2 linked regions of the Sphingobium yanoikuyae genome follow. The protein of the gene in region 1 interacts with the protein of each later gene in a pairwise test. Links are inferred from orthologs where the notes say so. Each region holds a gene or a part of one and is shown on either strand. Other genes may lie near its edges.

What was found. Proteins that work in one complex are often made in the same cells at the same time.
Region 2: the proteins of gyrA (region 1) and gyrB interact in binary tests that used the Escherichia coli proteins (3 or more experiments, as listed by UniProt). The link is inferred for Sphingobium yanoikuyae from one-to-one orthologs.

The regions. Positions count from the first base shown.
Region 1 is NZ_CP053021.1:954,076-959,005, forward strand. What follows is about bases 875-4,168. They hold gyrA (DNA gyrase subunit A), read right to left. Parts: upstream 3,811-4,168; coding sequence 1,075-3,810; downstream 875-1,074. Other genes in these bases: HH800_RS04995 (DUF952 domain-containing protein), read right to left, coding at 875-1,078; HH800_RS05005 (hypothetical protein), read left to right, coding at 4,087-4,168. Also shown: HH800_RS04990 (glycosyltransferase), read left to right, coding at 1-686; more of HH800_RS04995, read right to left, coding at 731-874; more of HH800_RS05005, read left to right, coding at 4,169-4,930. UniProt on the Escherichia coli protein: A type II topoisomerase that negatively supercoils closed circular double-stranded (ds) DNA in an ATP-dependent manner to maintain chromosomes in an underwound state.
Region 2 is NZ_CP053021.1:4,301,557-4,305,760, forward strand. The notes cover bases 243-3,314. They hold gyrB (DNA topoisomerase (ATP-hydrolyzing) subunit B), read left to right. Parts: upstream 243-560; coding sequence 561-3,068; downstream 3,069-3,314. Other genes in these bases: HH800_RS20765 (hypothetical protein), read right to left, coding at 243-475; HH800_RS20775 (DNA-3-methyladenine glycosylase I), read left to right, coding at 3,189-3,314. Outside these bases: more of HH800_RS20765, read right to left, coding at 1-242; more of HH800_RS20775, read left to right, coding at 3,315-3,746; HH800_RS20780 (COG3650 family protein), read left to right, coding at 3,758-4,204. UniProt on the Escherichia coli protein: DNA gyrase negatively supercoils closed circular double-stranded DNA in an ATP-dependent manner to maintain chromosomes in an underwound state.

The sequences.
Region 1 (4,930 bases):
AGGCGGATATCGTGACGGGCTATCGGCTGCTGCTGCCGGCCGGGCAGGGCATGCCGGCACTGGTCGGCGCGGTCGAACTGCAACTGGCGACGCTGCCGCGCGCGGCCAGTTCCACCATGCCCTGGGGCGGCGCGATGGCGATGACGCGGGCAGCGGCCGAGCGGATCGATATCGACGCGGCGCTGGCCGGGCGCCTGTCCGACGACATGGCGATCGGGCTGGCTGGCTGGCGCGCGAAGCTGCGGATGCGGCCGGTGCGCGACCTGCTGGTGGCAAGCCCGCTGGATGGGGGGCTTGGTGCGCTCTGGAGTTTTGGCGTGCGTCAATATCGCCATATCCTCACCAACAGCCCGCGCATGTGGGCGGTGGCGACCGGCGCGGTCGCGCTGCAATCGGGTTTCTGGCTCTGGGCGCTGGGCTGGGGCGGCTGGCCGGCGATCGCGATCGGCTATGGCGCGGCCTGGGGCCGAGCGACGGCGCGGCGGCGGATATTGGCGGCCGTGCTGGAGCCGGCGCAGGCGGCGCGGGCGCGACGATCGCTCTGGTGGGACATGGTGACGCCCTTTGCCGTCTGCTGGGCGCATCTGGCGGTGCAGCTACAGGCTGCCACATCCAATCGCATCCACTGGGGTGGCTGGACCTATCGCGTCGTGCGTGGCCGGGTGGTGGAGATGGGGCGGGGGTAGCTCCATTCCTCCCCGAGGCTGGCTCGGGAAGGAAGGGGAATGGATCAGAACCCGGCCGGGAACAGGTGGTTGCCGGCGTCGTCGAGGCGCAGGATCACCTTGCCGGCGACGGCGCTGATCGGCAGGTCGCCATAGAGATGGGGGAAGAGGGCGCCGCCGCGCGACACTTCCCATTTGATCGCCTCGCCAAAGGGGGCGAGGTCGATCATCAGCATCACCAGCCGATCCTGTCCCGCGAAATGCTTGGCCGCCGTTTCGGCCGCCTGATCGCGCGTGGACATGTGGATATAGCCGTCCTGCAGGTCGATCGGCGCGCCCTTGAACACGCCGTCGGCCTTGAACTGGTCATATTGCTCGGCGGTCAGGATCTTGTAGGCGAACAGCTCGCTCACGCTTCGCCACCCTCGCTGCCAGTTTCCGGGGCCGCTTCGGGCGCGCCCTCGACGGAGCCTTCTACCGCTGCCTCGGCATTGTCATCTTCGCCGTCCTCGATCCGGGCGGTGGACACGACATGCTCGTCCTTGGCGACGTTGAACAGGCGCACGCCGGCCGAGTTGCGGCCGATGACGCGCATCGACGACAGGCCCATGCGGATCAGCTTGGCCTGATCGGTCACGAGCATCAGATGATCCTCATGCGCGACCGGGAAGCTGCCGACGACCAGGCCGTTGCGGGCGATATTGTCGATATTGGTGATGCCCTGGCCACCGCGACCGGTGCGGCGATAATCATAGGCCGAACTGATCTTGCCATAGCCATTGGCGCAGACAGTCAGGATGAACTGTTCCGCCTGGGCAAAGGCGGCCATGCGTTCGGCGTTGTTGATCGCCGGGGTCGCTTCATTTTCCTTCCAGGGGGCGGCGCGCAGATAGTCGTCGCGTTCCTCGGTCGTCGCGTCGAAGCCCTTGAGGATCGAGAGCGAGATGACCTCGTCGCCGTCCTTGAGCGTCATGCCGCGCACGCCGGTCGAGGTGCGGCTCTGGAATTCGCGCACGTCGGTGGCGGCGAATCGGATCGCGCGGCCCTGGCGGGTGGCGAGCAGCACGTCATCCTCTTCGGTCAGCAGGGCGACGCCGATCAGGCGATCGTCGCTGCCTTCATCGAAGCGCATCGCGAGCTTGCCGTTGCTGGGCACATTGGCGAAGGCGTCCATGCTGTTGCGGCGCACGGTGCCGTTCGCGGTGGCGAACATGACGTGCAGTTCCTTCCAGCTTTCCTCGTCCTCGGGCAGAGGCAGCACGGTCTGGATGGTTTCGCCCGGTGCCAGCGGCAGCAGGTTGATCATCGGCCGGCCGCGGGTGGCGGGGCCGCCCTCGGGCAGGCGCCAGACCTTGAGGCGATAGACCTTGCCCGCGGTCGAGAAGAACAGCACCGGCGTGTGCGTCGAGGTGACGAACAGTTCAGTGACGGCATCCTCATCCTTGGTCGCCATGCCCGAACGGCCCTTGCCGCCACGGCCCTGGGCGCGGAAGCTCTCCAGCGGGGTACGCTTGATATAGCCCTGCACGGTGACGGTGACGACCATCTCCTCGCGCTCGATCAGATCCTCGTCATCGATGCCGTCGGCGGCAGGGGCGATGACCGACACGCGCGGCGTGGCAAATTCGCTCTCGATCGCCTCAAACTCTTCGCGCATCACGGCGTAGAGCTTCACCCGGTCACCCAGGATGGCGAGATATTCGGCGATGGCTTCGGCCAGTTCGGCCAGTTCCTTGCCGATTTCGTCACGGCCGAGCGCGGTCAGGCGATGCAGGCGCAGGTCGAGGATGGCGCGGACCTGCACGTCGCTGAGCTTGTAGCTCTCTCCGCTGACTTCGGTCTCGATCGCCTCGACCAGGGCGAGATAGGGCGCGATCTCGCCGATCGGCCATTCGCGCGCCAGCAGCGATTCGCGGGCAGCGGCCGGGCTGGCCGAACCGCGGATGATCTTCACCACCTCGTCGAGATTGGTGACCGCGACGACCAGGCCCAGCAAGATATGGGCGCGGTCGCGCGCCTTGTTCAGCTCGAACTTGGTGCGGCGGGTGATGACCTCTTCGCGGAACTTGACGAAGGCTTCGATGATGTCGCGCAGGCCGAGCAGTTCCGGGCGGCCGCCACGGATCGCCAGCATGTTGGCGGGAAAGCTCGACTGGGCCGGGGTGTTGCGCCACAGCTGGTTGAGGACGACGTCCGGGGTGGCGTCGCGCTTCAGGTCCATGACGATGCGCACGCCTTCGCGGCTCGATTCGTCACGAATGTCGCTGATGCCCTCGATCCGCTTGTCCTTGGCGGCTTCGGCGATCTTTTCGACCAGGCCGCTCTTGCCGACCTGATAGGGGATGGAGGTGAGGACGATCGAGCGGCGATCGCCGCGGCCTTCCTCCACCTCGTGCCGGGCGCGCATCAGGATCGAGCCGCGACCGGTATGATAGGCGTTGCGGGCGCCCGACTGGCCCAGGATCAGCGGCGCGGTCGGGAAATCGGGGCCGGGGACGATCTGGATCAGCTCGTCGGTCGAGATTGCCGGGTTCTCGATATAGGCAAGGCAGGCGCGCAGCACTTCGCCCAGATTATGCGGCGGAATGTTGGTCGCCATGCCGACGGCGATGCCGCCCGCGCCGTTGACCAGCAGGTTCGGGAAGCGGGCGGGCAGCACCTGCGGCTCGCTTTCCGACGCGTCATAGTTGGGCGTGAAATCGACGGTGTCCTTGTCGAGATCTTCCAGCAGCGCGGTCGCGACCTTGGCCAGGCGCGCTTCGGTGTAACGCATGGCGGCTGGCGGATCGGGATCCATCGAACCGAAGTTCCCCTGACCGTCGATCAGCGGCACGCGCATCGACCAGTCCTGGGTCATGCGGGCCAATGCGTCGTAGATCGAGCTGTCGCCATGGGGGTGATATTTACCCATGACTTCACCGACCAGACGGGCCGACTTGCGATAGGGGCGGTTGTAGACGAAGCCCGATTCCTGGGCCGAGAAGAGAATGCGGCGATGCACCGGCTTCAGGCCGTCGCGCACGTCCGGCAGGGCGCGGGAGACGATCACGGACATGGCATAGTCGAGATAGCTCGACTTCATCTCATCAACGATGCTGATGGGGCTGATGTCCGAAGGGTCGGCGAGGACGGTCTCGTCGGTCAAGGCGATTCTCTTTTTGGATGGGTGTGATGCGTTGTCCGACCACTAGCCGAGCGAAACAAATCTGTCACCCCTCGCGCGCGCCCGCGCGCCCGCATGTGCAGCCAAGGCGGTGATTGGCGGGCGCGAAGAAAAGCGGAACGAAGCGGCAGCATGACAGTTGCAAAATGCGCGGATATAGGCTTGTTCAAAGCCCGTTCACGCGCCGACCCCTAATCGGCGTTCAACCCGGATGTCGCCTGTGGTCCCCCTGTCAGGCGCGAAAAGGAGATGAGGATCATGCGTTTTGTTACCCCGCTGTCGCTCGCGCTGGCTCTGGCGCTGACCGGCGGCGCCGTTTCGGCTCCCGCCTCCGCCGCGAAGAAGGAAGAAAAGCCGGCCGGCCGCAAGCTGAACGTGTCGCCAGAAGTGCTCAAGTCGCTCCAGGCGGCCCAGAAGGCGTCCGATGCCCAGGATTTCGCCGGTGCCAAGACGGCGCTGACCGAGGCTGACGGCAAGGCGGCGTCGAACGACGACAAGTATCAGATCGGCGCGATCAAGCTGAACACCGGCATCCAGAGCAAGGATGATGCGCTGAAGATGGAAGGCCTCAACCAGATGCTCGACAGCGGCCTGACCCCGCCCGAGCAGACCGGCCAGTTCAACATGGTGGCGGCCGATGCGGCTCTCGCCCAGAAGAATTACGACGTCGCGATTTCGCGTGGCCAGGCGGCGCTGGCTGCCGGCTACAAGGCGGAACAGGTCAACCCGACCATCGCCCAGGCCTATTTCGGCAAGGCCGGCACCGGCAATGCCTCGGCCGAGCCGGCGCGTGGCTTCAACCAGCAGGGCCTCGCTGCGCTGAAGGCGGCGGCGGACGCGACCAAGGCGTCGGGCCAGCCCGTGCCGGCGCAATGGTATCAGATCGGCGTCAGCCGTGCGGCTGCCGCGCGCCTGCCGGAAGTCACCGATTGGGCCAAGTGGGTCTATGCCGCCAATCCGAGCGGTGAAAATCTGCGCACGCTGATCCGCCTGTTCCAGCAGGCGAACCCGAACATCACCAACCGCGAAAATCTGGACGTGCTGCGCCTGATGTCGGCGGCCAAGGGTCTGGTGGTCGCTGCCGACTTCACCGAACTGGCCG
Region 2 (4,204 bases), 3.3 Mb from region 1 along the record:
CGGCCACCAGCCGGACATAGGCGCTGGAGACCCAGCCGCTGGTGCAGGGGCCGGCATAGGCCTGCTTGCGGTCGACCGGTTCGCGCACGCCGCAATCGGTCGGTGCCGCGCCTTCGGTCACTGGCGGCGGGATCACCACGCCCAGCCATTTCTGGTCGATGCTGCGGGTGCAGACATGCACCCGTGCGCCTTCGGCGAGCTGCGCCAGCGCCTTCGCCTCGGCAAAGGGGGCGGACCGGACGCTCAATCCCTGCGGCCCGACACGGGTCGCCTGCCCCATCGCACCGCAGGCATCGAGCCGGGGGCCATCCTCGCCGATCGTCACCGGCCGGGCCAGGGTCGCCTCGATCCGGGTTTCGGGCATCGCATCGCGCGGGGCGCCGGCCAGCGAGCTGTTGGGCAATTCGTCGGCTACTTCGCTGCTGCGCGAGCAGGCGGAAAGCAGCATCAGGGCAAGGATCGGGACAACACGCATGAGCGCCTGATAAACCGCCCCAAAGCCGGGTGGAAGCCGCCATGTTTCGCTTTAGTTTCGAGGCGCCATTCCCTATATGCTGGGTATGAGCGACGAACAGCAGAACAGCCCCAACAGCAATGAATATGGCGCCGACAGCATCAAGGTGCTGAAAGGCCTCGACGCCGTGCGCAAGCGGCCCGGCATGTATATCGGCGACACCGACGACGGGTCGGGCCTGCACCATATGGTGTTCGAGGTCAGCGACAATGCGATCGACGAGGCGCTGGCCGGCCATTGCGACCGGATCGTCATCACGCTCAACCCCGACAACAGCGTCAGCGTCGAGGATAATGGCCGCGGCATCCCGACCGGCATCCACAAGGAAGAAGGCGTGTCGGCGGCCGAGGTCATCATGACCCAGCTGCACGCGGGCGGCAAGTTCGAGAACACGTCGGACGACAATGCCTATAAGGTATCGGGCGGCCTGCACGGCGTGGGCGTATCCGTGGTGAACGCCCTGTCCGAATGGCTGGACCTCAATATCTGGCGCGACGGCAAGGAACATTGGATGCGCTTCGCCTATGGCGATGCCACCGCGCCGCTCAAGATCATCGGCGATGCGCCCGAGGGCAAGAAGGGCACGCGCGTGACCTTCCTCGCCTCGACCGAGAAGGTGCCGGGCGATGGCGGCACGTTCAAGAACCAGACCGAATATGATTTCGACAAGCTGGAGCATCGCTATCGCGAGCTGGCTTTCCTCAACAGCGGCGTGCGCCTGTTCCTGGTCGATGCGCGCCATGAGGAGAAGAAGGAAGTCGAGCTTTATTATGAGGGCGGCATCGCGGCCTTCGTCAAATATCTCGACCGCAACAAGAATGCGCTGATGCCCGATCCGATCGCGATCGCCGGCACCCGCGACGACGTCACCATCGACGTCGCGCTGGAGTGGAACGACTCTTATTATGAGAACGTCCTCTGCTTCACCAACAACATCCCGCAGCGCGATGGCGGCACGCACCTGGCCGCATTCCGCGCGGCACTGACCCGGACCTTGAACAGCTATGCCGAAAAGACCGGCCTGCTGAAGAAGGAGAAGGTGAGCCTCACCGGTGAGGATATGCGCGAAGGCCTGACCGCGATCGTCTCGGTCAAGCTGCCCGATCCCAAATTCTCGTCGCAGACCAAGGACAAGCTGGTCAGCTCCGAAGTGCGCCAGCCGCTCGAAAGCCTGATGGCCGACAAGATGGCCGAATGGCTGGAAGAAAATCCCGGCCACGGCAAGATGATCGTCCAGAAGGTGATCGACGCCGCCGCCGCGCGCGAGGCGGCCAAGCGCGCGCGCGAACTGACCCGCCGCAAGGGCGCGATGGACATCGCATCGCTGCCCGGCAAGCTGGCCGACTGTCAGGAACGCGATCCCGCCAAGTCCGAACTCTTCCTGGTCGAGGGTGACTCGGCCGGCGGGTCGGCCAAGCAGGGGCGCAACCGCCACAACCAGGCGATCCTGCCGCTGAAGGGCAAGATCCTGAACGTCGAGCGCGCGCGCTTCGACAAGATGCTCTCGTCCAAGGAAGTCGGCACGCTGATCCAGGCGATGGGCACCGGCATTCGCGACGATTTCAACCTGGACAAGCTGCGCTACCACAAGATCGTCATCATGACCGACGCCGACGTCGACGGCGCGCATATCCGCACGCTGCTGCTGACCTTCTTCTATCGCCAGATGCCCCAGATCATCGAGGCGGGCCATCTCTTCATCGCCCAGCCGCCGCTCTACAAGGCGAGCCGTGGCCGGTCCGAAGTCTATCTGAAGGACGAGGCGGCGCTGGAGCAATATCTGGTCGACAATGGCGTCGACACGATGGCGCTGGAAACCACCGGCGGCGCCCGCACCGGCGACGATCTGCGCAGCCTGATCGACCATGCCCGCCGCATGCGCGCGGTGATGCGCTATGTGCCGCGTCGCTACGACCCGGCGATCATCGAGGCGCTGGGCCTGACCGGCGCACTCGATCCCGAACTGTCCGAAGCACAGCTGGCCGAACGGCTGGCAACCGCCGTCGCCTGGATCGCCTCGCATGATCCCGAGGGCAAGTGGACCGGCCGCATCGCCGAGGGCGGCGGCTTCCATTTCGAACGGCTGTGGCGCGGCGTGACCGACCATCATGTCATCGAACATGGCTTCCTGGGTTCGGCCGAAGCGCGCAAGCTGCACGGCACCGCCAGCGAAGAGGCGGAAAGCTATGCTAAAGGCAGCCGCCTGGTCTCCGCCAAGGCCGTCGCCGCGCAGGACGAACTGGGCGAGGACGAATTGCCCGCCGTGTCGGCCAAGGGCGTCAACATCTCACGGCCCAGCGAATTGCTGGAAGCGATCCTGTCCGCCGGACGCAAGGGCCTGTCGATCCAGCGCTACAAGGGTCTGGGCGAAATGAACGCGGAACAGCTGTGGGAAACCACGCTGGCCCCGGACAATCGCTCGATGCTGCGCGTCGAGGTGGAACAGGCCGACGTCGCCGACGAAATCTTCACCAAGCTGATGGGCGACGTGGTCGAACCGCGCCGCGAATTCATCCAGGACAATGCGCTGAACGTCGCCAACCTGGACGTTTGATAGGATGACGATGCCCGCCCGCGCCCCCACCCGGCCACCCAATCAGGATAATCTCTTGGGCGGCCGAGTGGGGGCGCGGGCCGGTGCGGCGCTGTGCGCCGTCAGGCGCACCCAAAACCCATGACCGATCTGCCACGCTGCAGCTGGGTAGGGCCGGACCCGCTCTACCGGGATTATCACGACGCGGAATGGGGCGTGCCCCAGCATGATTCGCGCATGCTGTGGGAAATGCTGATGCTGGAGGGGTTCCAGGCCGGGCTCAGCTGGATCACCATCTTGCGCAAGCGCGAGGGGTTTCGCGCCGCCTTTGCCGGCTTCGATCCGGACAAGGTCGCCGCCTTCGGTCCCGACGATGTCGAACGGCTGATGGCCGATCCCGGCATCGTCCGCGCCCGCGCCAAGATCGAGGCGACGATCAAGGGCGCGCAAATCTATCGCGCGATGCGCGACGCCGGCGAGGATTTCGCCGCCTATGTCTGGTCCTTCGCGCCCGACGGGCCGATCATCGGCGACGGCAAGAGCTTCCCGACCCAGACGCCGCTGTCGGAGGTGATCTCCAAGGATCTGAAGAAGCGCGGCTTCAAGTTCGTCGGCCCGACCATCGTCTATGCCTGGATGCAGGCGATCGGCATGGTCGACGATCATGCCGCCCATTGTTTCCGGCGGGCCGGCGCGTGAAAGTGACGGCGATGGTGACAGGGCTGCTGGCCCTCGCCGCCTGCTCGGGCGATCCGGTGCCGCCGAACAGGGTCGACAATCGCGCCGACAATGCGATCGCCAACGCCGCCCCGGCGCTCAACCAGGCGATCGTTGCCAATGAGAGCGCCACGCCCGAACCGGCCCCTGCCCCGGCTGCGCAACCGGCACCCGCCGCTGTTTCCCGTGAAACACCGCCTCCCCCGCCACCGCAGGAGGAGTATCGCGCGATCGGCACCGAGCCTTTCTGGGCGGTGATCGTCACCGGATCGGTCGCGACCTTGCAGCGACCCGATCATCGTCCGCTGCGCTATCGCGTCACCCGCACCGATGATCCCCGCGCCATCCGCTTCATGGGCGATGGCTTTGCCATGACGGTGACCGAAGGACCGTGCAGCGACGGGATGAGCGACGCCATCTGGTCCGACCGGGTCCAGCTT